Siphonobacter curvatus: one gene and its partner. The protein of the gene in region 2 interacts with the protein of the main gene of each other region in a pairwise test. Links are inferred from orthologs where the notes say so. Each region holds a gene or a part of one and is shown on either strand. Other genes may lie near its edges. The genes, in order: leuS and ligA.

The links.
Region 1: the proteins of ligA (region 2) and leuS interact in binary tests that used the Escherichia coli proteins (3 or more experiments, as listed by UniProt). The link is inferred for Siphonobacter curvatus from one-to-one orthologs.

Annotation. Positions count from the first base shown.
Region 1 is NZ_PTRA01000001.1:1,545,065-1,561,683, reverse strand. The notes cover bases 406-3,769. They hold leuS (leucine--tRNA ligase), read right to left. Parts: upstream 3,390-3,769; coding sequence 606-3,389; downstream 406-605. Other genes in these bases: C5O19_RS06300 (helix-turn-helix domain-containing protein), read right to left, coding at 3,516-3,769. Also shown: more of C5O19_RS06300, read right to left, coding at 3,770-5,948; C5O19_RS06295 (asparagine synthetase B), read left to right, coding at 6,390-7,643; C5O19_RS06290 (hypothetical protein), read right to left, coding at 7,686-9,371; C5O19_RS06285 (DUF1684 domain-containing protein), read left to right, coding at 9,631-10,512; C5O19_RS06280 (DUF2490 domain-containing protein), read right to left, coding at 10,596-11,375; C5O19_RS06275 (Lrp/AsnC family transcriptional regulator), read right to left, coding at 11,462-11,926; C5O19_RS06270 (O-succinylhomoserine sulfhydrylase), read left to right, coding at 12,090-13,283; C5O19_RS06265 (hypothetical protein), read right to left, coding at 13,352-13,693; C5O19_RS06260 (hypothetical protein), read left to right, coding at 13,825-14,157; C5O19_RS06255 (SDR family oxidoreductase), read left to right, coding at 14,214-14,495; C5O19_RS06250 (heavy-metal-associated domain-containing protein), read left to right, coding at 14,810-15,037; C5O19_RS06245 (DUF6686 family protein), read left to right, coding at 15,073-15,408; C5O19_RS06240 (hypothetical protein), read left to right, coding at 15,418-15,855; C5O19_RS06235 (DUF6607 family protein), read left to right, coding at 15,852-16,619.
Region 2 is NZ_PTRA01000001.1:2,449,005-2,465,256, forward strand. What follows is about bases 1-2,997. They hold ligA (NAD-dependent DNA ligase LigA), read right to left. Parts: upstream 2,524-2,997; coding sequence 478-2,523; downstream 1-477. Other genes in these bases: dapA (4-hydroxy-tetrahydrodipicolinate synthase), read right to left, coding at 1-428; rpe (ribulose-phosphate 3-epimerase), read left to right, coding at 2,662-2,997. Also shown: more of rpe, read left to right, coding at 2,998-3,324; C5O19_RS10225 (TonB-dependent receptor), read right to left, coding at 3,522-5,945; C5O19_RS10230 (hypothetical protein), read right to left, coding at 6,154-6,537; C5O19_RS10235 (MDR family MFS transporter), read left to right, coding at 6,680-8,098; cls (cardiolipin synthase), read right to left, coding at 8,142-9,605; C5O19_RS10245 (metal-dependent hydrolase), read right to left, coding at 9,608-10,624; C5O19_RS10250 (M14 family metallopeptidase), read right to left, coding at 11,024-12,817; C5O19_RS10255 (M14 family metallopeptidase), read right to left, coding at 13,061-14,767; C5O19_RS10260 (OmpA family protein), read left to right, coding at 15,061-16,252. UniProt on the Escherichia coli protein: DNA ligase that catalyzes the formation of phosphodiester linkages between 5'-phosphoryl and 3'-hydroxyl groups in double-stranded DNA using NAD as a coenzyme and as the energy source for the reaction.

The DNA of each region.
Region 1 (16,619 bases), 890 kb from region 2 along the record:
AAGGCTGCAAATGATATTGACGCTACTGAACCCTTCCAGACTATCTATCGAATGACAAACGGACTTCGCGTCACAGGCGCGAACCCATTGATGCCCTAATCAATTCCATATCGCTTACAAATCAGGGCAACGGAGTAACTTATTCACTCCTCCAACCCCGAAGGAGTTCAATGTCATTAGCCCCGTATGAAATGCGGGGAATCGGCCAACCTGGTAGGCACAGCCTACCAACTTAAAAGTCCGTAGTAAATACTACGGACAACGCGTCCCGCTACCTTTACCGGGTTTTATCCTATCAAAACGGAAAACGGAAAACGGAAAACGGAAAACGGAAAACGGAAAACGGAAAACGGAAAACGGAAAACGGAAAACGGAAAACGGAAAACAGAAAATGGAAAACCCCAGCGGCCACCGCTCGAAACCCTAAACTCCCCCAACAAAAAACCCCGGTAACACCGGGGCCTTTCTGCCTAACCATTAAACATTTCAACTAAACACTAAAGCCGGGTCGGCCTCTTGCTAGTAAAGAGACGACCCGGCTTTACACTTACTCTTATATGCTAAACTAAAATTTCCCGGATTTCAGGACGGTACAGGATACCGTACTAAATTACCACGTTGACAATCCGCTTCGGTACCACCACCACTTTCTTAGGGGTTTTGCCTTCCAGCCACTTCAATACTGTTTCATTGGCTAGTACTTCTGCTTCAATGTCTTTCGGCTGAGCGTCAGCGGCAAAGGTTAGCGTGGCCCGTACTTTTCCGTTGATCTGGATCGGATAATCGAAGGAGTTTTCGACCAGATACGCCGGGTTGAATACGGGGAATGGCTGCTTCGTTACGGTGCCGGGTTCGTTCCCTAAGGCTACCCATAATTCTTCGCAAATGTGCGGAGCAAAGGGAGCCAGAATCCGAACAAAATCACTCAGAATGGTCTTCTTATTACATTTCAGCGTAGTCAACTCGTTAGCCAGTACCATAAACGCCGGTACGGACGTGTTGAAGGACAGTACTTCAATGTCCTCCCCTACTTTCTTGATTGCCTTATGCAGAGCTTTCAGTTCTTCGGGCGTGGGTTGCTGATCCGTGACCAGGTATTTACCCGTCTGATCTTCATAGAACAACCGCCAGAGTTTCCGCAGGAAGTTGAACGTTCCGCTGATTCCATTAGTATTCCAGGGTTTTGAATCCGTCAGTGGCCCAAGGAACATTTCGTACAAGCGTAAGGTATCGGCTCCGTATCTTTCTACCACATCATCAGGGTTCACGACGTTGAATTTGGACTTGGACATTTTCTCCACTTCCCAGCCGCAAACAAACTTATCGCCGTCCATGATAAACAGGGCATCTTCGGGAACGTCCGTACGCGAAGCCCTGAATTTTTCTACGTCCAGTACGTCCTGTTCTACGATGTTCACGTCCACGTGTAGCGGGGTGACGTCGTATTTGTCTTTCAATTCAAAGCTCACGAACGTTACTGGCTGTGATTCTTTCACCCGGTATATAAAGTTCGAACGCCCCTGAATCATCCCCTGGTTGACCAGTTTTTTGGCAAACTCTTCTTCGGGAGCAATGCCGATGTCTTTCAGGAATTTATTCCAGAAACGTGAGTATAGCAGGTGACCCGTCGCGTGTTCCGATCCTCCTACGTACAGATCAATGTTCTGCCAGTAGTCAATGGCTTCTTTCGAGGCCAGTTCGTTCTCGTTTTTTGGATCCATGTATCGGAACCAATACCACGACGAACCCGCCCAACCCGGCATCGTACTCAGCTCGTACTCATACTCGCCTTTGTACTTCCAGTCGGTAGCCCGACCCAACGGAGGTTCGCCCGTTTCGGTCGGCAGGTATTTGTCAACGGCGGGTAATTCCAGCGGCAGATCGCTTTCGTCGATCAGATAGGGTAAGCCATTTTTGAAGTACACCGGTACGGGTTCGCCCCAGTACCGCTGGCGACTAAACACGGCATCCCGCATCCGATAGTTGACTTTTCCTTTGCCCAAACCACGTTCTTCCAGCCAGTTGGTCAGCGTTTGAGTCGCTTCCTTATACGTCATTCCGTTGATGATGCCGGAATTGATGTACTGACCTTCTTTGGTGGCATCCGCCTGCTGATCGATGTCTTTCTGAGCATCCAGAATCGGTACGATGGGCAAACCGAAGTGCGTAGCAAAGTTCCAGTCCCGCTGATCGCCGGAAGGTACGCCCATGACAGCACCCGTTCCGTAACCGGCCAGTACATAATCAGCCAGATAGATAGGGACTTTCGCTTCGTTGAATGGATTGATGACGTAGCTACCCGTAAAGACGCCGGATACTTTCTTCACTTCCATCATCCGATCCAGCTCCGAGCGGCGTTTGGTCGCATCTACGTACGCATCCACGGCTTCTTTCTGCTCGGGCGTCGTCAGCGAAGGCACCAGTTCGTGTTCGGGAGCGATTACCATGAAGCTCACGCCATAGATGGTATCCACCCGCGTCGTAAACACTTCAATTGTCTGTTCCTGACCCTCCACCTGAAACTTCACGCTGGCACCCTGCGAACGGCCAATCCAGTTGCGTTGCTGTTCCTTGATGGATTCCGACCAGTCGATCGTATCCAGACCATTCAGTAAACGGTCGGCGTAGGCCGTAATCCGCATCATCCACTGACGCATCAGTTTCTTTTCAACCGGAAAACCGCCACGTTCGGATACGCCGTCCTTCACCTCATCGTTGGCCAGAACGGTACCCAAACCCGGGCACCAGTTTACCACCGCATCGGCCAGATACGTCAGACGATACTTCAGCGTAATTTCGTACTGCTCCTGTTCGCTTTTCGCCTGCCATTCTTCTGCTGTAAATACGGGTGCGTCTTCGTCGCAAACGGCATTTACGCCTTTCGACCCCTTTTGGGCGAAGGTTTCCGTAAGCGTCGTAACGGGCAGAGCTTTGTCAGCGTCTTTGTCGTAATAGTGGTTGAACAATTGCATAAAAATCCACTGCGTCCACTTGTAGTAATCGGCATTGGACGTGCGAATTTCCCGGCTCCAGTCGAAGCTGAAACCGATGTTCTTCAATTGTTCAATATATCGGGTAATGTTTTGTTCGGTCGTAATGGCCGGGTGTTGTCCCGTCTGAATGGCGTACTGTTCGGCAGGCAGACCAAAACTGTCGAAACCCATCGGGTGCAAAACGTTGAATCCCTTCATACGTTTGTACCGACTGAAAATATCGCTGGCGATGTAGCCCAGCGGGTGTCCTACGTGCAGACCCGCTCCGGAGGGGTACGGAAACATATCCAGCACATAGTACTTGGGTAATTCAGACTGGTTTTCGACGCGGTAGGTCTGGTTTGTTTCCCAAAATTCCTGCCATTTCTTCTCAATATCGCGAAAAGCGTACTCCATTGGTTCAGTGTTCAGTTTACGGTTTTCAGATTGATAGGCTGAAACCGGTTTCAAGCCGCAAAAGTACGGAAATTTGAGCAGAAGGTAAGGAAGACTTCACACCTTCCGCTTCCAAACTAACGAAACTCAACTATTAAGTGATTCCAAGTACTTTAAAGCGGCCTTGATTTCGCTGTACGAGACGGCTTCGCCCAAGGTCAGTTTTGCTTCACCTAACGACTGCTGGGGATGTTCCCGTAAGTACTCAATAATCGGCATCAACTGAACTTTCGGATAGAGATCGTATACATCCAGCTCGCCCCCACCCACGTAATGCAGCAGGTGTCCTTCAATAGTGCCGACATTTAGACCACGTTCCTCGGCAATTTCTTCCAGTGTTTTCCCGTCCTGAAACAGCTCGAAGCTGACGCGTTTGGTGTCTACCTTTTCTTTCTTCAGCGGAATCTCAATGACTTCTTTTTCTAGCTGATTTTCTTCGCAGTACTCTTGAATGATCTCAATGATTTCCGACCCAAATTCTTTGACTTTTGCCTTACCAATCCCTTTCACCGTTTCTAGTTCGGCCAGCGTAGTAGGCAGCACCTCCACTAATTCAACGAGTGATTTTTGGGGCAAAATGATGTATACCGGCACGTCGCGTTCCGTGGCCTGACTATCCCGCCAGGTTTTCAAAGCATAGTATAACTCGGGGTGAGCCATGTCTTTACTCGCTCTAGGGCTCGATTTACTACTGGCCGCGGCCGCTTTGGTTCGCACCTTGAAGTCAATGTCCGCATTGGCTTTCGCTCGCAGGTAGTCGCTGGTTGTAAAGCCTTTCATGCCAGCCTGTAACGTTGCCCGCTTGATAGTCACGAGTCGCTGGTAGTTTTCCAGAGCCTGCCCTACTGACTTTTTCACCAGCTGGTTGTCCGTTTCCACGTCCAGCGTCTCGGCGTCAAAAATGTTCTCAAATTTCTCCAGAAAGTACTGACAGCCTTTTTGTACGCGACTCATCAAAGCCTCCTGTTCTTCCGGCAAACCCTCCTGCTGAAAATACTGCGACAATTGCTGCTGAAATTTTCCGGAAACACTATCAATCGCCTCTTCGGAAGCGGTTCGGATCCGTTGCAGGGCCTGACGAATGGCGGGATTGATTACCGTTTGATGCGTATCCAGCAATCGACTCAGGTACTGACGGGTCGAGCGAATTTCCGAGAAGTCGAACAATTCCACTAAAATCGTTTGCTGAAAGGCAATTTTGGCTTCCCTCAATTGTTTCTCGTCGGGAATCTGCTGGCTGGCGGCTCGATTATAGGCTGATACGAGTCCGTCCGTTTTGACGCTGTTTAGGGAAAGTGGGTTTCGCAGCACCATGCCTTCAAAACTTTTACAGCGACTCAAGGCTACGTACACCTGTCCGTGGGCGAAGGAAAGATTGGCGTCGATAATGGCTTTCTCGAAGGTCAGGCCCTGACTTTTGTGAATCGTAATGGCCCAGGCTAGTTTTAGCGGCATCTGGGTGAAACTCCCAATTACCTGCTCTTCAATTTCTTTCGTTTCCGCATTCAGAACGTATTTCACGTTTTGCCATTCTACGGGCTGTACCGGAATTTCGGCGTAATCTTCCTTGCACTTGACGTAAATGGTTTCGTCTTCGATGCGGGTAATTCGACCGATTTTCCCGTTATAAAACAGCTTGTCCCGTGAAGCATCGTTTTTAACGAACATTACCTGGGCATTGATTTTCAGCGTCAGTTCTGGTTCGGTGGGATAGGCATACGTCGGGAATTCATCCTTGATCGTGGCTTCAAACGTATAGCTCTTGCCCTTTAGCTCATCTAGCTTTACTTTATTGATCTTCAGAGCTGTATCGTTATGCGTAGTCAGCGTAATATATCCTTCGTCTTCCTTCGGTTTAAAATCCGGAATATGCCGCTGATTGAGGGCCTGCAAGGTTTCCGTACTCAACTGATTTTCCCGAATCTGATTCAGTAAATCGATGAAAAAGGTATCCGACTGCCGGTAAATGTGCGTTAGTTCAATCCGGACGGGATTACTTTCCTGCAAAGCCCGGCTACTGAAAAAATAAACCGAGTTATAATAGGGTTTCAGTAAGGCCCATTCTTCGTCTTTAATCACCGGTGAAAGCTGGTGCAAATCGCCAATCATTAACAACTGTACGCCGCCGAAGGGTAAGTCCCGATTCTTATACCGCCGCAGGACATCATCGATCCCGTCGAGCGTATCGGCCCGCACCATACTGATTTCATCAATAACCAGCAAATCCAGACTTTTGATAAGGTTGATTTTTTCCTTGCCGAAACGAAACTGCCGCTGCGTGGAGCCGTCGGGCACGTACGGACCAAAGGGTAGCTGAAAAAACGAGTGAATCGTAACGCCCCCGGCATTGATGGCCGCTACTCCCGTAGGAGCGACAATGGCCATTCGCTTTTGCAGGGTTTTCTTTAATCCGTGTAAAAAGGTAGTCTTTCCGGTACCGGCTTTTCCGGTCAGAAAGATGTTTTTATTGGTAAAATGGATGAACTCGGCTGCCAGTTGTAAAGGCGTATTGGATTCCATAATGCAGTGTAAGAAGCTCGGCAAAACTGAATAAAAAACAACTTCAGTCTTTTCAAAGACCAAAAGTAATGAGGGAATGGTAAAGGTCCTTGTCGCTTTTTTAAGCGTTCATAGGCAATGGCAGATCCGCCATCCCTTTAGACTTCACGTTTCGTTCCGCAGCCAGGCGGGATTCAAGTGTCTATTGTCCAGAAAGAAAATTATGACCTCCTAACAACCATCAACTTAACATTAGCAAGCGATACTCCGACCTCCATTCATTCACTCAGCAACTCCTTTCTCTAACCCTACCTAACCTCTGTAAGTTCTTCCTGTATATATGGGCCATCGTGATTTTCCGGGCCTGCGTCGCGAATGCATAGGAAAGACTAAAAGGATTCTATAACTTACAGATACTCTTCCAGTTACTCTTTGCTTTCGGTATGGTAAATCACTACGAACATGAGGACATTCGGGATTATCTGTTTTTTAGGGCTACTGGCATGTACCACTAGCTGGGCCAACTCGCTGCTGATTCCCATGGATGCCCAGCAGACCAATCATCTCAAAGCGTACGGGCTGGCGTACCGCGAGTTAAAAGCCGATCGGGAGATAGACTGGCTGCTCAATTATCGGGGTGGTAGTTTTCTGATGCAATATTCGAAGGAACTGGATCTAGAATGTAAACTTCGCGGCGTTTCGTACGAAGTCATTTCCGACGCGGCGGTGACTACCCTACTCCAGTCAATTACGAATCCGAACGCGAATATGGACGTGGTGAAGCTATACAAAGCCGCCCGTATTGTCGTGTATAGCCCCATCAAAGTAAGTAAAGCGACCTTCGAGGATACCGATGCCGTATTGCTGGTGCTTAACTACGCCGAGATTCCCTACGAAGTCGTGTATGACGAGGAAATCCTGCGGGGTGACCTACACCTCTACGACTGGCTACACCTCCACCACGAAGATTTTACGGGCCAGTTTGGTCGGAATCGCCGCCGTATGAGTGCAGACGATATGCTGGCTCAGAAGAAAATTGCGGAGAAGTACCACTTTGCGAAAGTCTCGCAACTGAAGCTGGAAGTTGCCCGAAACATCAAGGAATTTTGTGCCGGTGGGGGTTATCTCTTTGCCATGTGCTCGGGTACCGAATCACTGGACGTGGCTCTGGCCGCCGAAGGACTCGACATTGTCCCCTCCGTATTCGACGGTGACGGCGTAGACCCGCAGGCTCAAGGAAAACTGGATTTCAGTAAGACCATTGCCTTCGATAATTTCGAACTGGAGCTTTCCGACGAAGATTACCCGGGCATGTCCTTTTCCAATATCAACGCTTCTTCGGGGTACGGCTGGGGGGATGATACGTATTTTTCCCTGTTCGATTTTTCGGCTAAGTGGGACGTGATCCCAGCCATGCTCGTTCAGAATCACGAAACTACCATCCGTGAATTTTTCGGACAGACGAGTGCGTTCAATAAAGCTACGGTCAAACCCAGCGTACTCGTCTTAGGTCAAAGCAAATCTACGTACCGCTACCTATACGGCGAGCTAGGCCGGGGTCAGTTTACCTTTTATAGCGGTCACGACCCGGAAGGTCAACGCGGTTTTCATCGGACTCCTACCGATTTGAACTTACACCCCAACTCACCGGGTTATCGGCTGATTTTGAATAACGTACTCTTTCCTTCGGCTCGGAAAAAGAAACGGAAGACCTAAAAAGCAGAAAGACGATGGGATGTCCCATCCTCTTTCTGCTTTTTATTGTTCATAAATCGATCCTAAACTTTTTAAGACACCAAATCTGAATACAGGATAAATATTATCAACCGTGTTAATAAACTCTCTACCTTTTTGTTGAGGAATAATAAAGGAAAGATCAATAGATAAGCTTAGCCCGTTTCTTACCTGCTTTGAACCAAACAAACCTCTTAACCCTACTTCCCAGAACCAATAGCTTTTTTCTTTTCCTACAAAGTTTGCCTCGAACGCTGATATGTTATCTATAGCAGTAATCCAGTTTGTATTAGCGTATATTCCTAAAGTCCTGTCAACAATTACTACTTCGGCTCCACCCTTTGCGTGAATAAAGAAATTAGTGAAGTTATTACTTAACCCATTGGTTGTGTCTGCCAATGCGAATTTCTTAGTTAGAAAATTAAGCTGACCCGTGATGCCGTAATTCAAATGCTTTTTTTCAGTAGGTCTTAATTTATGATTGTACTGATACTGGCTTCCATAAGTACCTTTCAACTGAAATCCAAAAGGACTAACTTCAGGCAAGAAAAAGTTTTTCAGATTGTCCTGACCTAGTGAAGTAATGTTCGTAGTAAAAAGCCTACCTTCAACGGCTACATAATTCGAAGTACTTACTCTTTTAGAAAATGAAGCAAGTAAATTCATGTTTAAATTAAGCTGTCTCATATCTCCAAGGGGAGAAATTAAAGAAGGCAATGCACCAACCTGAGTTTCTTCATCGATAATCTTTTTCTTATTGTACATTGTATATAGTAACGTATCAACCTTCCTCTGAAGACTATCTTTGAACAGGTTTAATTTATTGAATCTGATAACTATATCATTTAATTTTTTGTCATAAACAATATACTTTTTCTCAGCCTCCGCATAGGTTTTGTTATAAGCAGCAAGCCGGTTCCTGAGCATTGTATCTTTTGTATCAATTTTTTCTATTAACTCTACTATTTGGGGAGAGTACTTTGTGGAATCTAGGATTACAGCCTCTATATACTCCGTACTGGCAGTAAAGCTTTCTACATTGTCCAGGCCCTTTTTAAGGGCTTCAAATCCTCTATTAATTGCTTGAAGTTTAGCATAATTATCAGCGACTGATTCGATGACTATCTTCTTCATATCCACTGTATAAGTAGTATCAAATAAACTAGTCACTCTGTCTAATTTAGCTAACCATGTATCTACAGCTACTGTAGCATTTTCAATCTTAGCGTTTACTAATTCTATTCTATCAGGCAACACAATCAATGTATTCTTAAATTTTATCACTTTTGGGTAACTAATTGTCAAATCTCTATATAAATCCGATTTTATTTTTTGTAAACTTTTTTCAATTTGTAATTTACCTTCTAAAATTTCTATTTCCCTTTCTCTTTTCTTAAGCGAATCCAATAAAATAATTTCTTTATTAGTACTTTTTACTGGAATATTTATTGGCTTCTGCGAATTAAGTGCATCTAGACGCTTCAATAAAGAATCACGACTTATTAGATTGAATACAAAAACAGGTTCCTGTTTTTTTTGATATGAGTCATACGGCTTTATATTTTTTACCGTATCAGCTGGCAATTTGATAGCTTTCTGATTGGCCTCGTTTTCTTTATTAGTACTGCGTAGTAAAATAAAAGGGTCTTGTGCGTAGGCTGATACGAACCTAAAAAGTATAAGTCCTAGGATTAGTAGATTTTTTCTCATCACGAAGATTGGTTTTGGCTTTGAATTAACCAAAGGTACTCCGTGCTCTAGGCCTGGCAAATACCTATAAATGGCCAAATCCTTAATGTATCTAATGACCCATTTCATTAGATACATTAACTGCAGTCCAATCTTTTTATCTCAAGCACCTTCAGTGTGCATTTCAATTAAAATAATATTTTTACTCTACTTAATATATAGATTAAATTAATATTTATATATTTGCCATGTTCTTTCGTACTACAATGGTTCTATAATCATGACTTATCGTTCTATTCTTTTTGCGGCTTCGAGTCTGTTACTGGCTTCATTCCGCCCGATTTCCGACGATCCGGCTTATAAGACCCGATTAGAAGAATGGCATCAAAAACGCGTCGCTTCGTTGAAACGCGAAGATGGCTGGCTTAATCTAGCGGGTTTATTCTGGCTCAAAGAAGGAGAAAATACGGTAGGCAGTGCTGCTGACAACAAAGTGGTTTTTCCCGGAGGAACTGCCCATCTAGGTACGTTTCAACTGAAGAACGGAGTCGTACAGTTTACGCCAACCTCCGATGCCGTGGTGACAATAGATGGACAAAAGGCTACGGGTACGCAGATCATTTTTACTGCTGATACCAAGCCTAATACCGTACAGCATGAGTCGCTAAAATGGGTGGTGATCAAACGCGGCGACCAATACGGCATTCGTTTGCGTGACTTGGAAAGCGAACAGTTGAAAAACTTCCATGGCATCGAACGCTTCGCCGTCAACGAAAAGTACCGGGTTACGGCTCGTCTGGAAAAACCCAGTACGCCCAAAACCGTAGCCATTACCAATATTCTGGGGCAAACTTCCGATCAGCCGCTGGCGGGTACACTAGTTTTCGAACTCGAAGGAAAAACCTACCGGCTCGACGCTACGGGTGAAGAGAAACTTTTTGTTGTATTTGGAGACGAAACAAACAAAAAGGACACCTACGGAGCAGGCCGCTTCTTATACGCCGACCAGCCGAGTGCCGATGGTACGACGGTGCTGGATTTCAATCAGGCTATCAACCCACCCTGTGCTTTTACGCCTTACGCCACCTGCCCGCTGCCGCCCAAGCAAAACAAACTGGCCGTACGGATTCCGGCGGGGGAAAAGCGATTTGGCGATCATTAAACGTCTTTCTTGCTTAACCAAAACTTTATATACATCAAAAGCCTGATCGTGTGATCAGGCTTTTGATGTATAATGCCCATGGATTAATCGACCGAAGAGGGTAACTTTTCGGCGGACCCCAGACTATTCAGACGGTACGTCCAAGAAATGAATATGTTGTTTTTTCCGGAATGGGCAATGGGCGTAAAGATCCCCTTGTCGAAACTCGCCGGACTATAATTGGTCTGATTCACCCAGCCGATCTGGGCAGTCCAGTGTTTATTGAACTGGTAACCAATTCCCGCAAAAAGACGATTCCGCTCAAACGTAGGGCCTTTGGGGTTTAGGAAAATCTCATCAAATATGGAAATGAAGTAGGTCTTATCCTTTATACTCTTGTTGTTGAGCGGAATGAACATGTTCAATCGATAGCGAATTCGATTGCGATACGGATGCGTACCATCCCGAAACGTAAACCAGCGTTGTTCCACGCGGTAACGGTGCTCAAAACGCAAGCGATCTAGGTACTGATTGATAATCAGCTGTTCCCACATCCGACCTTCCGTATTCAACGGACCCGCCGACAGATCCTGAAAATCGTAGGTAGCGTACCTTCCACCGGCCATTCCTACCGTAAAATTTTTATTGATGTCGTAGGTAACCCCACCCTTCATTTCATTGTAAAAAAACTGACGGAAGACACCATTACTACGAGCCTGTACTTCGGCAAAACCGCCCCATTTTTTATCTCCACCGGGTAGTATAAGGGTACCAATAAACCAGCTTCCCCAAGGAGCGGCGGGCGTTAAAGAGGTTTGGGCATAGGCCGTGGTGCCCAGCAACAGACAGGCCCAAAACTTGAAAGATACGCGTAGCTTAGTCACGGAAAAGAATTAAAATCCCGCAAAAGTACATGATGTGATCAAATCGTGATTTTGCGGATTACATTCTTAACAATTCCATAATATAGCTAGTCAACGGGTAAGGCCGTAGTAACCTTGATTTCAGCCATTACGAATACGCTTTGCGGACCGCCAATGTGGGCCAGGGCCGCGAGTTGTTCGACTACGAAGCGGCGGTAATCGTCCATATCTTTCACGATCACTTTCAATAAATAGTCATATGGCCCGGCGATGTTGTAACACTCCATCACTTCTGGCAGACTACCAATTTTTGCCTCAAATTCCTGAATAAAGGCCTGGGTATGTTCCTTCAATGAGACCTGGCAGAAGGCAATCAGGCTGCGTCCTATTTTGCGACGATCAACCAAAGCGACATATCCTTTTAAGTAGCCTTCACGTTCCAGGCGTTTGACCCGTTCGTGCACGGGCGTCAGCGAAAGCCCTACTTCCTGAGCCAGCTCTTTATTGGAAATGAAGGCATTGGTTTGTAAGAGCGACAGAATCCGTCGGTCAATGGGGTCGAGTTGATCCATAGATTATTTTTCTAGTTAGAAGGCAAAAATCATCCATAAATAGAGTCTTTCTTTTACCAAAGCAGCATTTACTAGATTTGTTTTCTAATTATAAGCCTAAAATCATAACATATTTACTAATTACCGAACTTTGCAGACAGAAATTTAATAGCACTGATTGATTATGGCATCGAAAGAAACACTAGCAATCCGGGCTCAGGCGGAACGTTCACACAACCGCGAGCACTCGGTTCCCTTATACTTAACGTCCAGTTTTACCTTCGACGACGCCGAAATGGGTCGGGCCATGTTTGCCGATGAGATTGCGGGCAACGTGTATTCCCGGTACTCCAACCCCAACGTGGACGAGTTTATCCGTAAGGTTTGTTTACTGGAAGGCGGCGAAGAAGGGATCGCTTTTGCTTCCGGTATGGCGGCCATTTTCGCCACGTTTGCTGGAAGCCTTCAGGCGGGTGATCACGTAGTTGCTTCGAAAGCTTTATTTGGTTCCGCCATTCAGATTCTAAACAAGATTATGCCGAAATGGGGCGTAACGACTACGTTTGTTGAGGGCCACGACCTCTCGCAATGGGAAGCGGCTACGCAGGAAAATACGAAATTTTATTTCTGTGAAAGTCCATCAAATCCTGGTTTAGAGCTGACCGATTTACGGGCCTTATCAGCCATTGCGAAACGTCATCAGGTCGTACTGGCCGTTGACAACTGTTTCGCCACGCCCGTTATTCAGAATCCGATTGAACTCGGGGCCGATCTGGTGATGCACTCGGCTACGAAATATATGGATGGCCAGGGTCGCGTGCTGGGGGGTATTCTGGTCGGCCGGAAAGACCTGATCGAGCCTATTCGTTTCTTCGCCCGTCATACGGGTCCGGCTTTATCGCCGTTCAATGCCTGGGTACTGTCGAAGAGTCTGGAAACGCTGTTTGTCCGCATGCGGGCTCATAGTGAAAACGCTCTTACGCTCGCTCGAACCCTGGAAGGCAATGCGGCTTTACAAGCGGTGCATTATCCCTTCCTGGAAAGTCATCCGCAGTACGAACTGGCGAAACAGCAGATGAAATACGGCGGGGCGATCCTGACACTGGAAGTAAAAGGCGGGTTTAAGGCGGTTAATGCGTTGACGCAGCACCTCGAAATTGCTTCGATCTCTCCGAACTTAGGTGATACACGTACTATTCTGACCCACCCCGCGAGTACAACGCATTCCAAATTAAGTAAAGAAGAACGGGCCGAAGTAGGCATTACCGATGGTCTCGTACGGGTTGCGGTAGGTCTGGAAAATATTGACGATCTGATTGAAGATTTTCAGCAGGCTTTAGCCAAAGTAGCGGCTTCGCAGGAAGCTGCTACAGTTTAAGAGCGAATTAAAAGTTTGATTGGGTTTATGCAAAAAGCGGCAGAGAGTTTTCTCTGCCGCTTTTTTGATTACCTCGGTCCTCTGGAACGGGGTCCACCACCCCGGTTTCCAGGATTAGGCTTTGCCCGGAATGAATTATGGTTTCGGAATGAATCATTTCTTCGATACGAATTATTCCGGCGATAGATATCGTTTCTCCGATTGTTATAATGCCGCTGGCGGTATACCCGCGGCGGAGGTGTTACGTAAACCCGGGGCCGAGCATAATAGGGACGGTAGCCATAAGCGGGTCCGTAGTACCCGCCGTAACTAGGTCCGTAACCTCCGTACCCATCGGAGTAAACGCGTGAGGAACACCCAGTCAATATACTGCCCAGGGCGACTAACGTTATAATCAATAGTTTTTTCATGGCTTCTGGCGTTTCTTCTCTGATCTAATTACGTAAGCTACGTTTAAAACAGTCTTGTATTCAGGTGTTAAAAAGAGTTAATTCACGAGGTACAGCTTTTTTAAGGGATTCCGTAACCAACCCTACTGAATATGGCTACACCCTTGCCCAAAGTGACGGAGTCACTAAAAAAACTGTTAGACTACGCGGAGGACATCCGCCAGCATCACCCGGACGTCTGGAAAAAAGGCGGTAATATCCAGGGTAATGACAGCTATAATACACTAAAAAAAATCGTTCAACGGGGGCACTTTGAAGAGGGTGATGTCGAGTTTATAAAAACCTGGAAGGCCTGGAAGGCTCGTCATACCAATCATACCAACATTGAAGGAATGGTAGCCAGTTTGAAATGGCTGGCTGTTCCTGAAGTAGGTTTACGGGAAATGAAAAAGGTGATTAAGACTGAAATTGATAAGTCCAACTAGATTACTGTTCGTCATATTCCGCTTTCTTAATAGACCAACAACCAATCCATATCCGCATGAAACGTTTAGAAAATCAGGTAGCCGTCATTACGAATGGCACTCAAAGTGCAGCCACTACGCTGGCCGAAATTCTCCGCAATGAAGGAGCCAAAGTATTATTGGTAGACGAAGACAAAGAAGCTTTGCAAGAAGCCATGCATCGACTGGGCGTTGGCAGTGGGGATGATCTGGGTTATACCATAGGTTCCAGTGAATCAGGTCCCTCAGCGTATGCTCAACAAGCCATTGAGCGTTTTGGCAAAGTAGATCTGTTCATTGCCTTGTCATCGCTTTCCTAGGATACAGCAAACTTTCTTTACATTTTTGATTTTTAGCTTCGCCCCGATTTGTAACCCTTGTGGTCAGATCGGGGCGAATGTTGTTCATAAGTGAAGGCCCTTCGTTTAATCTCGCGTCACTAACGCGAAACCATCTCCGCCCCGATCATTCCCTGACGATTTTACATCGGAGCAAGCCCAATTTGAAAACTTTTCAACAATTTTTCCTGATCACTTGTATGGCATGATTTCATCATGCACCTTTGCATTAATTATAATTAGTCTAAATAAATATTAACTCAACTACCTCATTAATCATTTCATTGATTCAGCTTATGAAAAGAATCTGTTTTCAAACGAATTTGAATTCTCCCTTGGGAATTCAAGCGGTGAAAGAAAGTCTGGGTCAACTGGGTATCACCCGATTTAGCATTGACTTTCTGACGCAGTCGCTGGAGGTATTTAGTGAATGGATTGCTCCCGAGCGGATTATAGAAGCTTTGAAGCGTACCGGCGTGAACTGTAAACTTCGGGACATCAAAACGCCTTTCCTGGCCGATTAAGTTTTATTTTTTACTCCGATTTAACTCCGGTACTCATGCACCAATCTCATTGTTTCCGTACCCTCACGCAACAGGAAAATGGCTACATCGGCTACTGCGAAGGTTGTCAGACGTACAACTTGGCTTTCAATAATATCTTACTGATTTTCAACGCCGAAGATTTCCAGTATTTTCTGGAAATGCTCCAGGAGCGGTGCAACATGAGCTACTTTTCCACCTCGCACGGCAAAGAAATTATCATGCGGTCGCCGGTATTGAATCTGAATATTCTGCTCGCTGAATCGGAGCTGGAAGAACTAATTAATATGATGCAGGAAGTGAATCTGATTGTGGAAGCTCATAAAATTCTGTATACCAGTTCACTTGACTAACTGATTCCCATGAGTATTTCCCGCTTCCGTATTCTGCTCTTCTGGGTGTTAACCACCGTGTGCATGATCCTGCACTTCAATTTTCACGTAGGCGATTTATTCTACGGCATCAACATCGTTCGCGAAGGGGCCAATGGACAAAAACCCACGTCATTGGTTATCATCCGATTCATCTTTGAATTATTTCCGCTCATCTGGGCGGTTGCTCTGCTCTATCTTCAATCTATCGAGTGGCGGAGGGTAAACTTCTTCCTTAGCATTCTCTTTACGCTGGCTCATCTGAGCCACGTCATCGGTGAACTGAAGGAAGGAGACCCTTCGCAACTCTTATTGTTAACCTTCGTCCTGCTGATGAGTATCCTGCTGACGATTGAATCTTGGAAGTGGCTTAAAACCCCTGATTACCAATTTACGAACCAGCAAAAATCGAAACCTGTATTCGAATGAAACGCTTTATCTTTACCCTAACCTTGGGCAGCCTGCTTAGTACTGCCTTTGCTCAAAAATCAGCTGACATTCAGGCGATCAAAGGTCAGTGCGGCTGTCACGCCATCACTTTTAAATACGCTGAAACGTTCTCTCCCAACCGCGAATACAAATTCAAGGACCGAAAAGAAATGGGTGCGTTGGAATACGTGTTCGTGGATGAAGAAACGCCCAATAAATTAGTACTGATGCATCTGCTGGTTATCAACGATAGCACCATCATTAAACACTGGCGGGAAGACTGGAAATTCCAGAATACTGATCTGTTGGCGTACGAACAGGACGCGGAGTGGAAATACAAAGCTCTAACCGCCCCTCAGGCCAAGGGCCAGTGGACGCAACAGGTTTTTGAAGTAGACGATAGTCCCCGCTACGAAGGCTCCGCCACCTGGTTTCACGCCGATGGCCGCCATGTCTGGGACAATACCACCGACGCTCCCCTGCCCCGCCGCGAGTACACCACTCGCAACGATTACAACGTGATGCGTCGCGGCAATCGCATCGTTATCACTGACTACGGTTACCTGCACGATCAGGACAATGCCAAAGTCCTACGTACCCCCGACGGCGAGAAAATCATTGCCTACGAAAAAGGCATTAATGATTACCACCGCGTCAAAGAAGCGGCTTGTAACTCAGCGAAAGACTGGTGGACGAAACACCGGACGTTCTGGGTGGATGTTCGGAATGTCTGGGGGGACCTGATTGCCCAGAAAAAAGGCATT
Region 2 (16,252 bases):
ATGCCCGTACGACCGGGGATGTTGTACATGATTACGGGAACGGGAGAAGCATCGGCCACCGCCGTGTAGTGAGCAATGACGCCCCGTTTACCGGGCTTATTGTAGTACGGACAAACCGACAGAATGGCATCAACGCCCGTCAGATCCGTTTTAGCAATTTCTTCAACAACCTTGGAAGTGACGTTACCCCCGATTCCGTAGACGATGGGAAGTTTGCCCGCATTTTTTTCCTTGACAAACTGAAGTACCTCCACTTTTTCGGCTTGGGTCATCGTGGCTGACTCGCCGGTAGTTCCCTGGATCACCAGGTAATCAACGCCCCCGTCGGTGACGTGTTGCAGCATACGTTCCAGACCCGTCCAGTCGATGGAGCCGTCTTCGTGAAAGGGAGTAACTAGGGCGACTCCAACGCCGTGAAATTTTTTCATACTGGATGGTAATGGGGTCAGGTCTGCCTATGTATCCGTCCCCGATCAACTAAACTATTAATTTCAAAAATTCTTCTTCGCTAATCATCGTTACGTTGAGCTTCTTGGCTTTTTCGACCTTGGAAGCTCCGGGTTTTTCCCCCACGATGAGGTAATTTAATTTACCCGATACGCCACTGAGCAATTTACCGCTGTGGGCTTCAATGAGGTGTTCGAGGGCTTCCCGCTCGAAATTCTCGAACGTTCCGGTGTACAGAAACGTCTTTCCGGCCAGTTTATCGCTCAATTGTTCGACAATCGCTTCCTGACCTACGCTCATCTGTAAACCCGCCGCTTTCAGCCGTTCTACAAAAATACGGTTATCTTCTTCCTGGAAAAATTCTACGACACTTTGAGCGATACGTCCGCCAATTTCGGGGACGTTTACCAATTCTTCGGCACTGGCTTTCTCAAGGGCCTCGATGGTTTTGAAATACCGGGCCAGCTTTTGAGCCACCGTTTCGCCCACATAGCGGATGCCCAGGGCAAACAATACGCGTTCGAAAGGCACGGTTTTAGAATCGTCGATAGCTTTCAGAATAGCCTGCGTCGTTTTTTCCCGGAAACCAATTTTCTTGCTTTTGCCCGTATCAGGATCGGTGATCGTTTTTTCCAGCCCGAAGAGTTGCTCGTACGTCAACGCATAAAAATCGGCGGCGGTTCGTACCAGTCCTTTTTCGTATAATAATTCTATTTTCCCTTCGCCCAGACTATCCATATTCATGGCTTTTCGTTGGATAAAATGCTCCAGACGAGCCCGAATTTGCGGTGGGCAGCCTTTTTCATTCGGGCACAAACGGGCTACTTCGCCCTCCCGCTGAATCAGGGTCGAGCCACAGGCCGGACAGGTGGTCGGGTAGTGAATAACCTCCGAAATCAGGGGCCGTTTCTCCAAGTTGACCCCCGTAATTTTGGGAATGATTTCGCCTCCCTTTTCCACGTATACGTGATCGCCTAAACGCAGCCCCAACCGTTCGATTTCATTGGCATTATGCAGACTGGCCCGCTTTACGATGGTACCGGCCAGCAGCACGGGCGAGAGATTAGCCACGGGCGTAACGGCCCCCGTGCGTCCCACCTGATAGCTGATGGATCGTAGGGTCGTTTCTACCGACTGAGCTTTGAACTTATAAGCAATGGCCCAACGCGGCGACTTGGACGTATACCCCAATTCCCGTTGCTGAGCGAAGGAATTGACTTTAATGACAATCCCATCGGTATTTAAAGGCAGATCGAAACGCTTGGTTTCCCATTCGTTGATGTAAGCCAGTACTTCCTGAATCGAGGAGCATTTTCGCCAGGTTTGCGACACGTTAAATCCCCAGCGTTGCAGGGCCAGTAAGCTCTCTTCGTGCGTGCTGAAAATTTCTGTATCGGCCAGGAACGTATACAGGTAACAATCCAGTCGGCGACGGGCCACTTCCGCGGAATCCTGTAATTTGAACGTTCCAGCAGCGGCATTACGGGGATTCATCAGCGGTTCTTCGCCAATGTCCACACGTTCCTGATTGAGCTTATTGAACGAAAGCAACGGCATGAAGCCTTCGCCACGTACTTCAAAAATTGGCGGCAAATCTTCGGCTTCGATGTGGTGCGGCAGAGTTCGCAGGGTTCGCACGTTATTGGTAATGTCATCCCCCCGCGTTCCGTCCCCCCGGGTGACACCCGTGGTCAGCAGCCCGTTTTCGTAGCGGATGGACAGGGAAATACCATCGAATTTCTGTTCGCAAATGAATTCAACGTCTTCCTCAGGAATGATTTTACGAATGCGTTCCTCCCAGTCCAGAATTTCCTGTTCGTTGTACGTATTCGACAACGACAGCATCGGATACCGATGGAATACGGTTGCAAATTCTTTGGAAACGGTACCCCCGACGTTCTGCGTGGGCGAGCCTTTGTGCTTGAATTGCGGGTACTCTAATTCGAGCTGCGTCAACTCCCGCAAAAGGGCGTCGAACTCAAAATCAGATACTTCAGAAACGGCGTCCTGATAATATCGGTTATTTAAATACTGAAGACGTTCGGTTAGTTCGTCAATTCGTTGCTGAGGAGTCATGCGTACGGTTACTAAGGGACCGTTTTCAGTGCGACGCGTGACGGTTTTATCTACCCTAAACGCAGTCTTTGCCCACTGGAAACTGATTTTATACAAAGGTCTAAAACTTTCGCATACAGAAAAATTTACCTTTGCTCCATGAAAACGCCTTTAATCGCTCCTTCGATACTTGCCTCTGATTTTGCGAACCTGCAACGTGAAATCGAAATGCTCAACCGCTCCGAAGCCGACTGGATTCACGTGGACGTCATGGATGGGGTCTTTGTCCCCAATATTTCTTTTGGTTTTCCAGTGGTCGAAGCCGTCAAACGCTACGCCCAGAAACCCCTCGACGTGCATCTGATGATTACGCAGCCCGAACGATACATCGAGACCTTTCAAAAAGCCGGAGCCGATCGCATTACGGTTCATTATGAAGCCTGTACGCACCTGCACCGTACCATTCAGCAGATTAAAGATGCGGGTTGTCAGGCGGGCGTGGCTCTTAATCCGCATACGCCCGTTTTCCTGCTGGAGGATATTCTGGAAGAGCTGGACCTAGTACTGATTATGTCCGTGAATCCGGGTTTTGGTGGACAGAAATTTATCCAACGGACGTACGAGAAAATCAACCGTCTGTCGGAATTACGCTATACGCTTAACCCGCAGTTACTCATTGAAGTAGACGGCGGGGTGAATGCGGGGAATGCCCGAAAGCTGGTAGAACACGGGGCAGATGTACTCGTCGCCGGAAACTTTGTTTTTTCCGCGGAAAGCCCGGAAGTAGTGATTGCTGATTTGAAGAAGGACGCGGCGTTGTAATTAATTCAAAAGAAAACGGCTTCAATCAAAAGGGTTGAACGAAACAAACTGACACTACGGCTCTTCCTCGCAACTACAGCGAATGCCGAAGAACCGTAGGTTCGACCCATTCTCTAATGGTTAGGTTTTAGCCCAACCCCCTCAAACGCAAAGAAGGACGAGCGAATGCCCGTCCTTCTTTGTGCTTAATATTCCTTCTAAATCTTCACTTCAAACGGAATAATCAACTTAAAGCTCAAATTCCGGCCCATATTGAATACCCCAGCTCGACCCGTTCGTGGATTGACTTCCAGGTATTTCAAACGACTTTGGTGTGACTGATACGCTACATCAAAAACGTTATTAGCCGAGAAGTAGAAGGATGCCAGCGTTCGTTTGTTTTTCGTTACGATGTCCGTACCCAATCCGATATTCACGAGTTGGTACCCCGGTGTCGCGGTTTCCGTACCGTAAGCAGCCAGAAAGCGATTCTGTTTCTGCGTTACTTCCAGATCCACGGTCAGGTACAGATTCCGTAGAAAATCCCGGTACCGATCTTTCGTCAGTTTTACCTGCGAAATCCAGCGGGGAGCGGGCATGAACGGCAAATATTTAGCTTCCTCTTCGCGGGCCGAGAGATTGTCCCCGAATACCGCTGAGTAACTCTGCGTAATACTAAACCAGCGAGCCGCCTGCGGATTGAACGTTACCGTACCTTCCATACCCCGAAGCCGGGCATTGCCCTGAGCGTAGCGGTAAATGGGAACGTTGCCATTGTACAGCGTATCTTGACCGTTGGGTTTCTGTACCCGTTCGGAGTACGTGTAGTTTTGAATCGAGTTCTGGAAGACGCTCAGATCCACGTACCAGTTTTTGTCTTCGTACGTCAATCCTAAATCGCCCTGATAGGCCACTTCCGGCACGGCGTCGAGCTTACCGATTTCATAGCGGAAGGTCCCGGCGTGAATGCCGTTTGACGAAAGCTCGGGTACAGTAGGTGCCCGAAAACCCCGCGAACCATTCACCCGTACGGCTAATTTTTCGGTCAGGTTATACACGCCACCTAGACTGGCCGATACGTTCTGGTAGTTTTTATCAAAGCCCGCAAAACGCTCACTGCCCGCACCCTGCGGCGTTACCTGGAAATTACCGTCCGGATCAATGTATAGTTTGCCAATGTCGAGTAAGCGAATGTCATACCGCACCCCGCCGGAAAGCTTCAGCCGATCGTAGCTCTTCTTGGCGAACAGGAATACACCGTTGTCGAAGAGGTTGTAGTTCGGATACAGTACCTGAAAACCCTGATTGTCCAATCGCTGGAACATCCCGTTGGTACCGACGTTCACCTCCCAGTTATTCTTGGCCGCGAAGTTGTACCGCACATCGTAGTAATTGGTGTACAGGTACAAGTCCAGTTGCGACTCCCAAGGACGGGTCACATCTCCGTACTCGCTACGGCGGTTTCGGGCCATACTCACGACCGCCGTAGCTGATGAGCCATTGGCGAAATTGACCAGGTTATTCCAGGAAAGTTTTTCGTTAATGAGCTTTTGCGAGTTGTACGGAATGAAATTGCGACTGTTGAGTTCGTCATTCGTAACCGGTCGGTCTACTACTTCGCCGATCCCATTAACGCTCGCCGTTGTAAAGCGCCCCGACGCATCGCGGGTACCATTGATGATGTTGTATTTCTGGAACGTCCGCAGGAAGTGAATGCGGGAATAACCCCACTTTTTATTTAAACCAAAATAGCCGTTGAAATTGATTGGCTCGGTAAAATTGGAGGCGAACACGCGATCGTCGTACGCATTGCGGTAATTCTTGGTGGACTTTGTTGAAGCCTGAGCCAGCCAGACAAATCCGTTTTTGTTGCCCGCGATCTGAGCCGAGATTCCGTAGAGATTATTATTCGTCTGATAGTTACTCAGGATTCGACCCACCATTTTGCCTTCCTCGATCGGACGCGGCGACAATACGGACATTACGCCTCCTAACCCATCGGAACCGTACATTAGTGAACCGGCTCCTCGGATGATTTCGTAACGATCAATCGAATACTCATCAATCTGGATGCTGTGCTCTTCACCCCACTGGTTATCCTCCTGCCGTACGCCGTCGTGCATGGTAATTACCCGGTTGAAGCCCAACCCCCGAATGATGGGCTTACTCAGCCCCGCTCCAGTCGATACCTGCGACATGCCGGGTAGTTTAGCCACGGCATCGATCAGGTTGGTCGAAGACTGCTGTAATAACCGCAACTGCGTAATGGCTGCAATCGGAATGGGGCTTTCCTTGATTACTGTTTTCGTGGATGATCCCGAAACAATCACTTCTTCGAGCGACTGAGCGGCGTTTTCCATCACAAAATCCTTAGTCGTTGCACCATCCACGGTCACTTTTTCAATCACCGTCCGGTGGGATACGTAGCTAACCTGCACCGTAAACGTGCCCTTGGGCAGATTAGAGATTTTGTAGGCACCGTTTACGTCGGAAGTGGCTCCCACGCGTAATTCCGGAATGTATACCGTCGCACCCACGACGGTTTCGTTATCTTCCCGGTGAATCACTTTACCGGAAAGGGTATTCTGAGCAAACAGGCTTCCTGAAAGCAGAAAGCAGAAGAAGAAGAAAATATTTTTCATCGAGTGTTTTTGCGGGAAAAATGGACCATACAGGCCTACGCACACCCCAAGGCATGGGAACTGCACGCGATGCTACCTGCTAGGATACAAAAAGAAAGAAAGGAGAAATCTTGGACTAAACTGACGTGCAAAGACATACGATCTCCTGCGGAGCCGGTACACCTCTACGTTAGGCCTGAATAGCCAACCATTTCGAAAATGAGTTACACTAGGCCGCGGGTGGACCTCGGAGGGAGTAATAGAGGAATTCACCAATCGGCGTAATTCCTTGGTAGAAAAGCGTAAAAACCGGACTTAATTCAATTTCCCAAGTCTGAAAATCAATCGATTCAACACTCGGCAGATCCAGTACGGGATTGGACACCGCATCCAGTAACAGCAACTCCAGTGACGTGTGGGAGTTGGGCTGAATGGGCCCTTTCGTCTTCGATCGGAAGGGGTGAGCGTGAGAAATAATCCGTCCATCGGCCAGTCGGTGCCCGTGCCGGAACACTACGCCATTGACGAGCATTACCGTAAACAGGCCGAGAAAAAATCTCGCGACCGTCAGCCGGTACAGGCTTCGCCAGGAAGATTGCGTAGTTACGTTCACAGGGAAGGTTTCAAATCAGGGACGATGTGTTACAAAAATAGAAAAGCTTTTCATATTTGGTTTGTAGTTGAGGCTTAATAGTTGACTGTGGAAGGATTTTTTCGGATTTAGCTTCGACTACCGGATGAATGTATAGCGATTTATGAAGAATACTATTTCCCTGATTATCCCTTTAATGCTGGGAACACTGATGGCAGGCATTGACAGCAGTATTGTGAATGTCTCCTTACCCACCATGAGTCGGGAGTTTGGGGTAAACGTCGATGAGATTGAATGGGTCATTACCATTTACATGCTGGGCTTTTGTATTTTCATGCCCCTGACAAACTGGCTGCGATTGCGGATTGGTTTTTATAAACTCTATCTGGGAAGCTTACTGCTGTTTATCTTAGGTTCGCTGGGCTGTGCCCTTTCCACTACCCTGCCCGAACTCATTACGGCCCGAGCCTTTCAGGCCTTCGGCGGGGGGTCGCTCTCTCCCACAGCCATGGCAATTTTGACAACCGTGTTTCCAGCTAACGAACGCGGTAAAGTCATGGGATGGTGGTCGCTGGGAGGCATTACGGGTCCGGCGATCGGGCCTACGCTGGGTGGTTTGCTGACGGAATATTTCGGCTGGACTTCCATCTTCTACATTAACCTGCCCATTGGCATCCTGGCTATTGCACTGGCTATGCGGTCACTGAAGTTTCTAGACCGTAGTCGGGATACCAGCATTCATTTCGATCTGAGTGGTTTTGCTCTGTTTACGCTATTTATTCTGCTGTTTCAGTTTGCCATTGCCCAGTTTTCCAGCCAAGGATTCGGGTCTTTGCAGGTATGGTTGCCTCTAGTGCTTTCCTTAGTAGCCCTGGGCGTATTTATCAAACGCAGCTATCATCGGCCCGGAGCCTTATTTGATCTTAGCATTTTTGAGCGACCGACGTACGTGTACTGCGTGCTGATTACGGTACTTCGCTCTATCGCTCTGTTCGGTGGCTTATTTCTGTTACCGTTCTTACTCCAGGGTTATCTGAAATTTTCTGAACTGGAATCCGGACTGATGATTCTGCCCAACTCCATCATGATGGCGATTTTTACGCCACTCGCGGGGAATCTCTCGGATAAGTACGGCCCCAAACGTTTTGTCATGGCGGGGCTGGGACTGGTGGCTCTTTCCATGTTCCTGTTCTCGCAAATCAATGAGCCCATGGTGTGGTATGTACTTCTCTCCATGATGATTCGGGGAATTGGACTGGGTCTCTTGATTACGCCGCTGACCGCTACCGCCATGAATGCTGTACTCCCCAATCAGGTGACGCCCGCCTCTTCGGTGTATACGCTCATTCAGCAACTCAGTGGCTCTATCGGCATCGCTTTTAGCGGGATGATTCAGCAATTTATCTACCAGTATTACATCAGCCGGAATACGTCGGAAATGCTATCTGAACACTACTCCATTCAGTATGTATTCATGATTTCAGGGTCGCTGGTGGCTCTCGGTATTTTTATCGCTACCAAGTTGCCCCGGTATAAAGCCAAACTGCCGCAAAATAATGAGCAACTGTCAGTGAATCCTTAAGCTTTCTAAATCAGTATGGATCACTCCACACTTAGCCCTTATCCTACAGTAAAGGTGAAATCATGCGGGCTACTTTTTCCAGCATTTTCTTCCAGACTGGTCGCTGTAGCCACTGACTAGGATCGAGCCGTTCAGCGTCCTGTATGTCTTCGTAAAAGATATTACGCAGGTATTCGGACACCTGAGCGTCGTAGAGAAAGGCGTTCACTTCGAAATTGAGTTCGAAACTTCGAAAATCCATATTGGCCGTTCCGATCGAAGACAGTAAGCCATCGGCCACGAGGGTCTTGGCGTGAACGAAGCCCTTCTGGTACCGGTAAATTTCCACGCCTACCCGCAGCAAATCCTCGTAATACGACTGAGCGGCCGTATTGACCAGCCAGGAATCCGAAATGCCCGGTACGAGTAATTTGATTTTTACACCACTCAAAGCCGCCACAATCAGGGCATCCAGCAGACTGTCTCCCGGTATGAAATAAGGCGTCGTAATCAGGATTTCGTTTCGGGCCAGATTAATCGCCTGTAACAGCGAAAAGAGAATACTGGGCTGAACGGAATCGGGACCGCTGGAAGCAATCTGTACCAGAGCGTTCGTCTGTGACGCTTCGGGTTCACAGAAAAACTCGGGTTCGGGCATGAGCGATTGTCCGGCACAAAAATTCCAGTCGCAGAGAAAAATATACTGTAAATAGTACGTCCCCGGTCCGTCGATTCGCAGATGCGTATCTCGCCAGTACAGCTTATTTGAATTGGGGTTTTGATACCGATCCGAGATATTAATTCCCCCGGTAAAAGCCGTACTCCCGTCAATCACAATAATTTTCCGGTGATTGCGGTAATTCAGTCGGTTGGCTAGAGCGATGAATATAATACGGTAAAAGGGATACGCCTCCACGCCCGCCGCCCGCAGTTCCGGTACCAATGTGCGGCGAATGGAGCGGCTACCAAAATCATCATAAATAAATCGAACCTGTACACCCTGTCGGGCTTTTTCGATCAGCACGTCCTTGATCGCATTTCCAATGGTATCATCCTCAAAAATGTAGTACTCGATGTGAATGTGATGCCTGGCTGCCCGCAAGGCTTTCAGAATTTCAGGAAATGTTTCTTCACCGTTGCGAAGGACTTTGATGTCATTGTTAGCCGTTAACGGACTGATGTTATCGTTGAGAAGTAAATACGCCAGTTCGCGGTACTGCTGCACGGCCTCATGGTCCGTTTCGAGGTTATTACGGGTAACCCGGGTTATCTGAGCGTAGAGCTTCTTGAGGAGTTGATCATCGTCGAAAAGTTTCTTACTGTACAGACTACGGGTCCGATAGTTCAGTCCTACCGAGAAGTATAGAATCATGCCGACAACGGGCAGAAAAACCGTTAAGAGCAGATACGCCAGCGTTTTCGTACTGGTCCGGGTGTCATAAATGATGCGTACACAAGTGGCAGCTACGATCAAACCGTAGATTAATTCGCCAATGAGCAGCCAGTCAATTTCTTCCAGTAAGGTCATACTTAATACTTCTCAAGGTTACCCGTTTCGCCCTTGATCCGGCGGAACATTTGCTGAACGCTCTTCCAGGTCCAGCCCGTAAAGCGGCCCCGCTGCATGACCAGCCGATTGTCGTAACCGGGTGTCAGGTAAAAATGAAAGGCGAATTCGGCGTCTGGATTTTCCCAGCCCCGAATCTGTCCAAACCGCAGAACGTTGAATTGCAGGACCGATTCCTTACGGCTCACGGTATAAAACCCCCGTGAAAAATATTTCAAATTCTGGACTTGTGCATTTTCATGGGTCAGTAATTCTTCTCCTTTCGGTACGTAATGAAAAGCCGTTTGCCCCCGATCCCATACGGAACGATATCCCAGTTGATAGTCCGCACCACTTTTTGCCACGGCGTACCAGAGTAAGCCATTGAAAGGCGTAGGCGTGGTGAAATAATCGCTGTACGGCAAATGCTGAGCTGTCAGAGAGGCTTCGATTTCTTCGTTGATGCGTCGCTTGTGCTCAATCGTCCACAGCGTGTACAAACCGCAGGGAATCAGTCCTGCCAGCAACCATACCCGACGACTGGCGGCTTCCGGCCGTAATTGCCAGAGGGCTATACTCGCCACTACCAGTGAAAGCGTAAACAGGGGATCAATTACGTATAAAAGATTGAATGTCAATCGTTGCGAACTAAAGGGTTCGAGAATACCCGTTCCGTAGGAATTGCACAAATCCAGCAGATCATGCAGCAGTAGTTGAAGTACCCCAAATCCGTACAGGCGAAGGAAAGAGACTTGCGGATAAAACCTTCGAATCAGCCCCGCCAGCAAAGCCGGTAACAGAAACGCAACAACCAGCGAGTGGGTGATTCCCCGGTGTACCAGCAGGTTTTCAGCGGGTGATAACCAGAGACTCGTTACCGAATCGATATCGGGCAGGTTTTGAGCAATTGCTCCCCAGAGTAGAGCCTTCTTACCTATTTTTTTGGTTAAAATCGCTTCGCCCACACAAGCTCCGATGGTAATATGGGTCAGTGTATCCATGGGAAAGGGGTAGTTCAATTCCCTCATATAAAGAGGTGTGGGAAGGAAATTGTTTCGGGAGTTGGGCTTGAGGTTTGATTAGGTTTGAAGTTTGAAAAGCGTTCCATGGGTTCAATACCATTAGCCCCGTATGCAATGCGGGGAACATGCATCGACAGGAACCTGCCAACTTTAGACTAATCAAACCCGATCATACGTCAAACCACATACCAAAGAAACTGGCGTAAAAAAAGACGCTATTCCCGAAGGAACAGCGTCTTTTGTAAAGTATCAGGTTTGAGAAAGGTTTGATTCGTTTAAAGTTTGAGTCGGGGAAGGTTCACACTCCATGAATCGGGAATTTAAACCTCAAACCCTTTCAAACTACTCAAACCTGAAACTTCCCTCAAACCATCCCTACTACTTCTTCGTAAAACTGCCCGAAGCCGTCGTCAGGCCACCTTTCTGGCTGTTGACTTCGATATTCCAGTTCGCCGGGTTTCCTTTCACAATCCAGCGAAGGCGAACGTAACCCATTCCCGGAATGTTGGCGACCTCCAGCGTTTGTGGGTTGAGTTTCTGCTCTTTGTAGCTTTCAAAAGCCGGGTTAGAACCGTATCCGTAACCACTTCCATCGGGATTCGTCATTTGCAGACCACTGACCACCTGAGCCTCTTTGAGAGTGATGTAATCAGGCAGGTTGATTTTGTTTTTCACATCAAACGACGAGTGTGTAGGAATAATCCGGCTATTGGTAATCGTGGCTGTAATTTCCGTCAGACCATTGCCCAGCTCTTTCTTCGCGACTTCCTTCACCTCGATTTTAGGCATCTGGTTGGCGTGGAAAATCGTGAAAGCCGCATTACGGTGGCCATCCGTTTCGAGGATAAAGCCGGGGTGGTTCCGAATGTAATTTTTCTTGAATCCACCGATTTCAATGTCGCCGTACTGCGGGTGTTTGAAGGGTTTCCAGTCCACAAAGGCATCACCGTGTAGCAGTAATCGGTCAAAATCGTACGGTTCCGTATTGGGAGCGTTCCGTAGTTCATTGGCTTCGCCTTTTTTGTTGAAATACAGATAGGACGTCCACAATTCATTCGAGAACATGAAAATTCCACGACCCAGAGCAAACCAGTCGATTTCTCCGCCGTATACCGTATACAGAATTTTGTGAATGGCTCCGTACTGGTAGGTTGGGATCATTTTCTCGCCCGTTTTGCCCAAGTAATCGTATACCTGCACGTCAGCGGGATCGTAATGTACGTCGTCTTCCGCCGCACCGGGACCGCGTAAAAACATCCCGCTATAGTTGTGGTAACTCTGAGCCCCGGCAATGTTGGGGTGCTTCATCACCCATTCCATAATCACTCGCGGCTCGGGCAAACTAAACGGATATTTATAAGCTCCACCCTGAATGTAATCGGGCTGCCAGTTCCAGGCCCAGTCGCGGTTCGGATCGTAGCTACCGGGACGGTCTTCGTTGACGAGGCCATCACCGTCGTTATCAAGGCCTTCGATCCCGAGCATTTCGTACTCACCTGCTTCATCGGGTTTTGCCGGAATCAGCATCCGGGGATCTTCGGGGTTTACTTTCAAACGACCATAGGGAGATTTCCGACGCATCATCGTAATCTCACCATCGCCGTCGAGATCATCGAAATTATCCTCGTCGACCAGTCCATCGCCGTCATCGTCAATCGGTGTCATACCCGAGCGGGGTGTGTTGGCCGTGTTCGGCTTGTAGATGAAATCCTCGCGGGCATCGGGGTTAATCGTCGGAGCGAAATAAAAGGTTTTATCCCGTAGCAATTCCTTGATAAACTGATTGTTGGCGTGGTTTTCGGTCAGGTACCAAGCCGCGTACAGAGCCATTTCTGAGCCCTGTAATTCATTGGAGTGAATGTTGGCATCCGTCCAGAAAGCGGGCTTCTGCGTATCGCTTTTGCCAGACTTCAGGTCCGTTATCGTCAATACATACAGGTCGCGACCCTGCTGCGATTTACCGATGGTTTCGAGTTTCGCCAGATTCGGGTACGCTTTCACCATGCGTTGCATGATGTCAACGAGACCTTTGTAGTCGTAGTACCGGTTCCAGGCAACCTGTACTTTCGGATTGGGCGGCGTACCAATAGCCCGAATGCCGATGGGATCTTTCTGCTGAGCCAGCACCGATACGCCCGACAGCAGCAGCGAAAGGGTTAAAATTTTCTTCATGGAAATAGCGTATGAATGGAGAAGTGCTTGTCTGGATTTGACTGCGTTTCTAGTTTGCGTACGTTTTTGGTTTAAATGGGTTTCTAGTTTGATACGGTTTGAAGGCTTATTCAAGCGTAGATCATACCACACTTCCTTTTACTTCATCCTACCTTTTCAAACATGAACAAACCCTTTTTCAAACTACCTGAAACCAACTTAAACCTTCTCAAACGCTAGTCAAACCGCCGCAAACGCCCCTCCTTATTTCAGATTAACAGTAACTTTGGATGAACCTGCCGGTGCCGATGAAGCTTCGATGGTGAATGTTCCCGTACCCGATACCAGCCAGGTCAGTTGCTCGACGCCGTTACCGGCAATCGCGGTGCGGACCAGCTGATGCGTACGACCCGACACCAGCTTCTGATTTTTGGCGGGTGTCGCCACAATTTTCAGACGGTCTTCGTATTTCACCCGGTTACCCAGTTCGGAGTGCGTCGGCAGTAAACCCTTGTTGTGCACATCCACCGTAATACGGTTCAGACCTGGCGACAGCGTTTCCGTTTGTACATTCACGATCTCTACTTCGGGCATGGCTTTGGCTACGCTCAAGAGAAAACTGGCGTGTTTTTCGGCCGCCGGCGTCAGCATAGCTACGGGTGGGTTCCATTTGACGAAAGGTACCAATCCACCGACTTCCACTTTCTTACCAGGAAAATCAGGGTGTTTAATTTCCTTCCATTCCACAAACGCTTCGATATTATTAGCTTTCGCCCATTTCAGCAGTTCTACGTCTTCTTCTGAACCTAGGGCCGGACTCGCAGCGGCTCCGCGACCAGCTCCCATACCGGGCCGTCCACCGGGTACTGGCGTAGCTCCGGCCGGACGAGGACTGCCCGCCCGAGCAGTATCCTTGGGCATCCACCAGCCGGGCGTTGAGAAACTCAGTTTCCCGAAATGATAATACGCCCAGGAAGGGAAGTCGCCTTTCGTAGACGGTAAGCTCGGAGCGTCTTTCAGTCCAGTCGCCGTGTACAGCTTGCTCACGTATTCGTTGACGGCCACATCTTTCGCCTGCCAGCCTTTTACGACCCGCTGATTGGCCTTCATCGGATCAAACTTGTAGGCTTCGGTCAGATTGTTGGCAGGACCAAATGTTAGAATGGCGTACACGTTTTTGTTCTCGTACAACCAGTCGATCAAAGCCCGGTTTTCCAATTCCGATACGGGGTAATCACCCGAACCGGGTTTGAAAGGCTCGTATTCGAACGTAAAGTTTTTATTGAGGTGAATCCCACCCAGGCCGTCCTCATTGAATGCCCCGTCTTTGTCATTATCGATGCCTTCGGTATACACCAGGTACTGACCCTGTTCGCCCTTGGCAGCGTCTGCTTTCACCAATACGCGAGGGTCGCCTTTGGCTACGCGGTAAGTTCCCGTCGGATCTTCGATTCGGATTTGGGTAATGAGCCCATCGCCGTTCAAATCTTCCGGACCGTCTTCATCCACACGACCGTCCCGATCTTCGTCCACGGGTCGGGCCGTAGACGAACGCTCATACTTCAGTTTAGCGAAGTACTGAGCCGCCGCATCGGGGTTTAGGTTAGGGAGAAAGTAGAAGGTTTTGCTCGTAAGCAATCGGGCTACGCTGTCGGAAGATGCTCCGCTCAATAATTTTTCTGCGGTTTGCAGAGTTAATTCTGTAGCGGCCAGGTGCCAGCCTTCCAGATTGGCGACAATCACGACCGCCGGTTTTTTGCCGCGATCGCCCTGACCGACGCTGAGTACCCAGAGGTCTTTTCCAGTAGATGTTTTGCCGATGGATTGCAGGGAAGTTAGGTTCTTGTACTGGGCGTTAAGTTGCTGAAGGCGTTTGGTTAAAGCCGCCTGGTCGGTATAGCCAGACTGGGCCCACAAACGGCCTCCCAGCAGCAGGCCAAGCCCAAGCGTGCTGATGAAGCGTTTTCTCATAAGGGGTTATTTGATTTTATTTGAAACTTGAAAGGGGGCATTCGGCCCATCTTTTCACTGCAACAGCCAGAGCTGTACCGAAAAAAAACAAAGTTTATTTCCCGCTTCCAGACAAAAATAGATGTTGACACGGGCGTTCACTTTGGTTTTCTTCTAATTTTCGACTAAAATCGAAAGAACAGAGATAAGAGGTCTGAGCTTTTGCGTTAAGAAGTACCGGAGCAACCCATTTTCTGCGTACCACCACCTAATTTCTGCAGAAGGGTTACTCCTTTTATCACCGTCTTTGATTCATGAAACGAGCGATTGGGCTAGTAGTAGTTTTATTTTTTTGGGGATTTAGCCTTCAGGCTCAACGTATCTACTGGGCTTCGAAAGTCATACAGGTTTCTTCTGAAACAGCCAGTAATGATCCGGCGTACCGTGCGGTACAGGTGTTGGGCAAACCCAATACGGGTCCTTACGCAGGCTCTAGCAAGGCTGCCTGGCAACCGGCCCAACCCGATTCGGGCGAGGAGTTTGTAAAAGTGGCTTTCGATACGCTCACTCGCATCCGGCAAGTGATTGTGGTTGAAAACTTCGGAGCGGGCTGCGTACATCAGGTTTGGGCCAGCGACGAAAAAGGGGCTGAAAAATTAATTTTTTCTAATACGGAAGCCGTACCAGCGACCGAAGGAAAGATATGGTCGATTAAACTTCCCGCTCTTACCCCCTACCGGGTCTCCGCAATTCGCGTGGTACTAAACACCGCCCGCCGACCGGGCATGAACCAGATTGATGCCATCGGTATTTCGCTGGGTGCGGAAAGCTACCAACCCGTTATCAAACTAGCCGCCAGCCGTTCGCCGCAGAAACTGGTCAAGGAGAATCTGGGGCCAGCCATTAACTCGGCGGCGAAAGAACTGAATCCCATCATTGCTCCGGACGGTAAAACGCTCTTTTTTACCCGTTGGAATCACCCCGATAATATGGGCGACCCTATGTCTGATTTTCCGGGAGCACCGGCGATGAAACGGCAGGATATCTGGTTTTCCCAGAACCTGAACGGCGTCTGGCAACCGGCTCAGAACATCGGGGCTCCGCTCAATAACAAAGATCACAACGCCATCTGCTCCATTTCCGCGGATTCCCGTACGGCCCTGCTGCTCAACCAGTATATGCCCAATGGCGAAATGCAGTTCGGTATTTCCTCTTCCTACAAAGGCAAGGCGGGCTGGTCGTTTCCTAAACCCGTTATTATTGAAAAACTGGATTTAGTACGGGATGAAAATGGCTACTTCACCGAATATTCGCTTTCGCCCGACAAGCGGACGATGCTCATGGCCATTCACCGCAGTGATTCGCGGGGCAGCCGGGATTTGTACATTTCGTTCCTGCAAAAAAATGGGCAGTGGTCCCCACCCCGCAACCTGGGTCCGGACATCAATACTGCCGAAGAAGAAGGCTCGCCCTTTCTGGCGGCGGACGGGAAGACCATCTATTTCA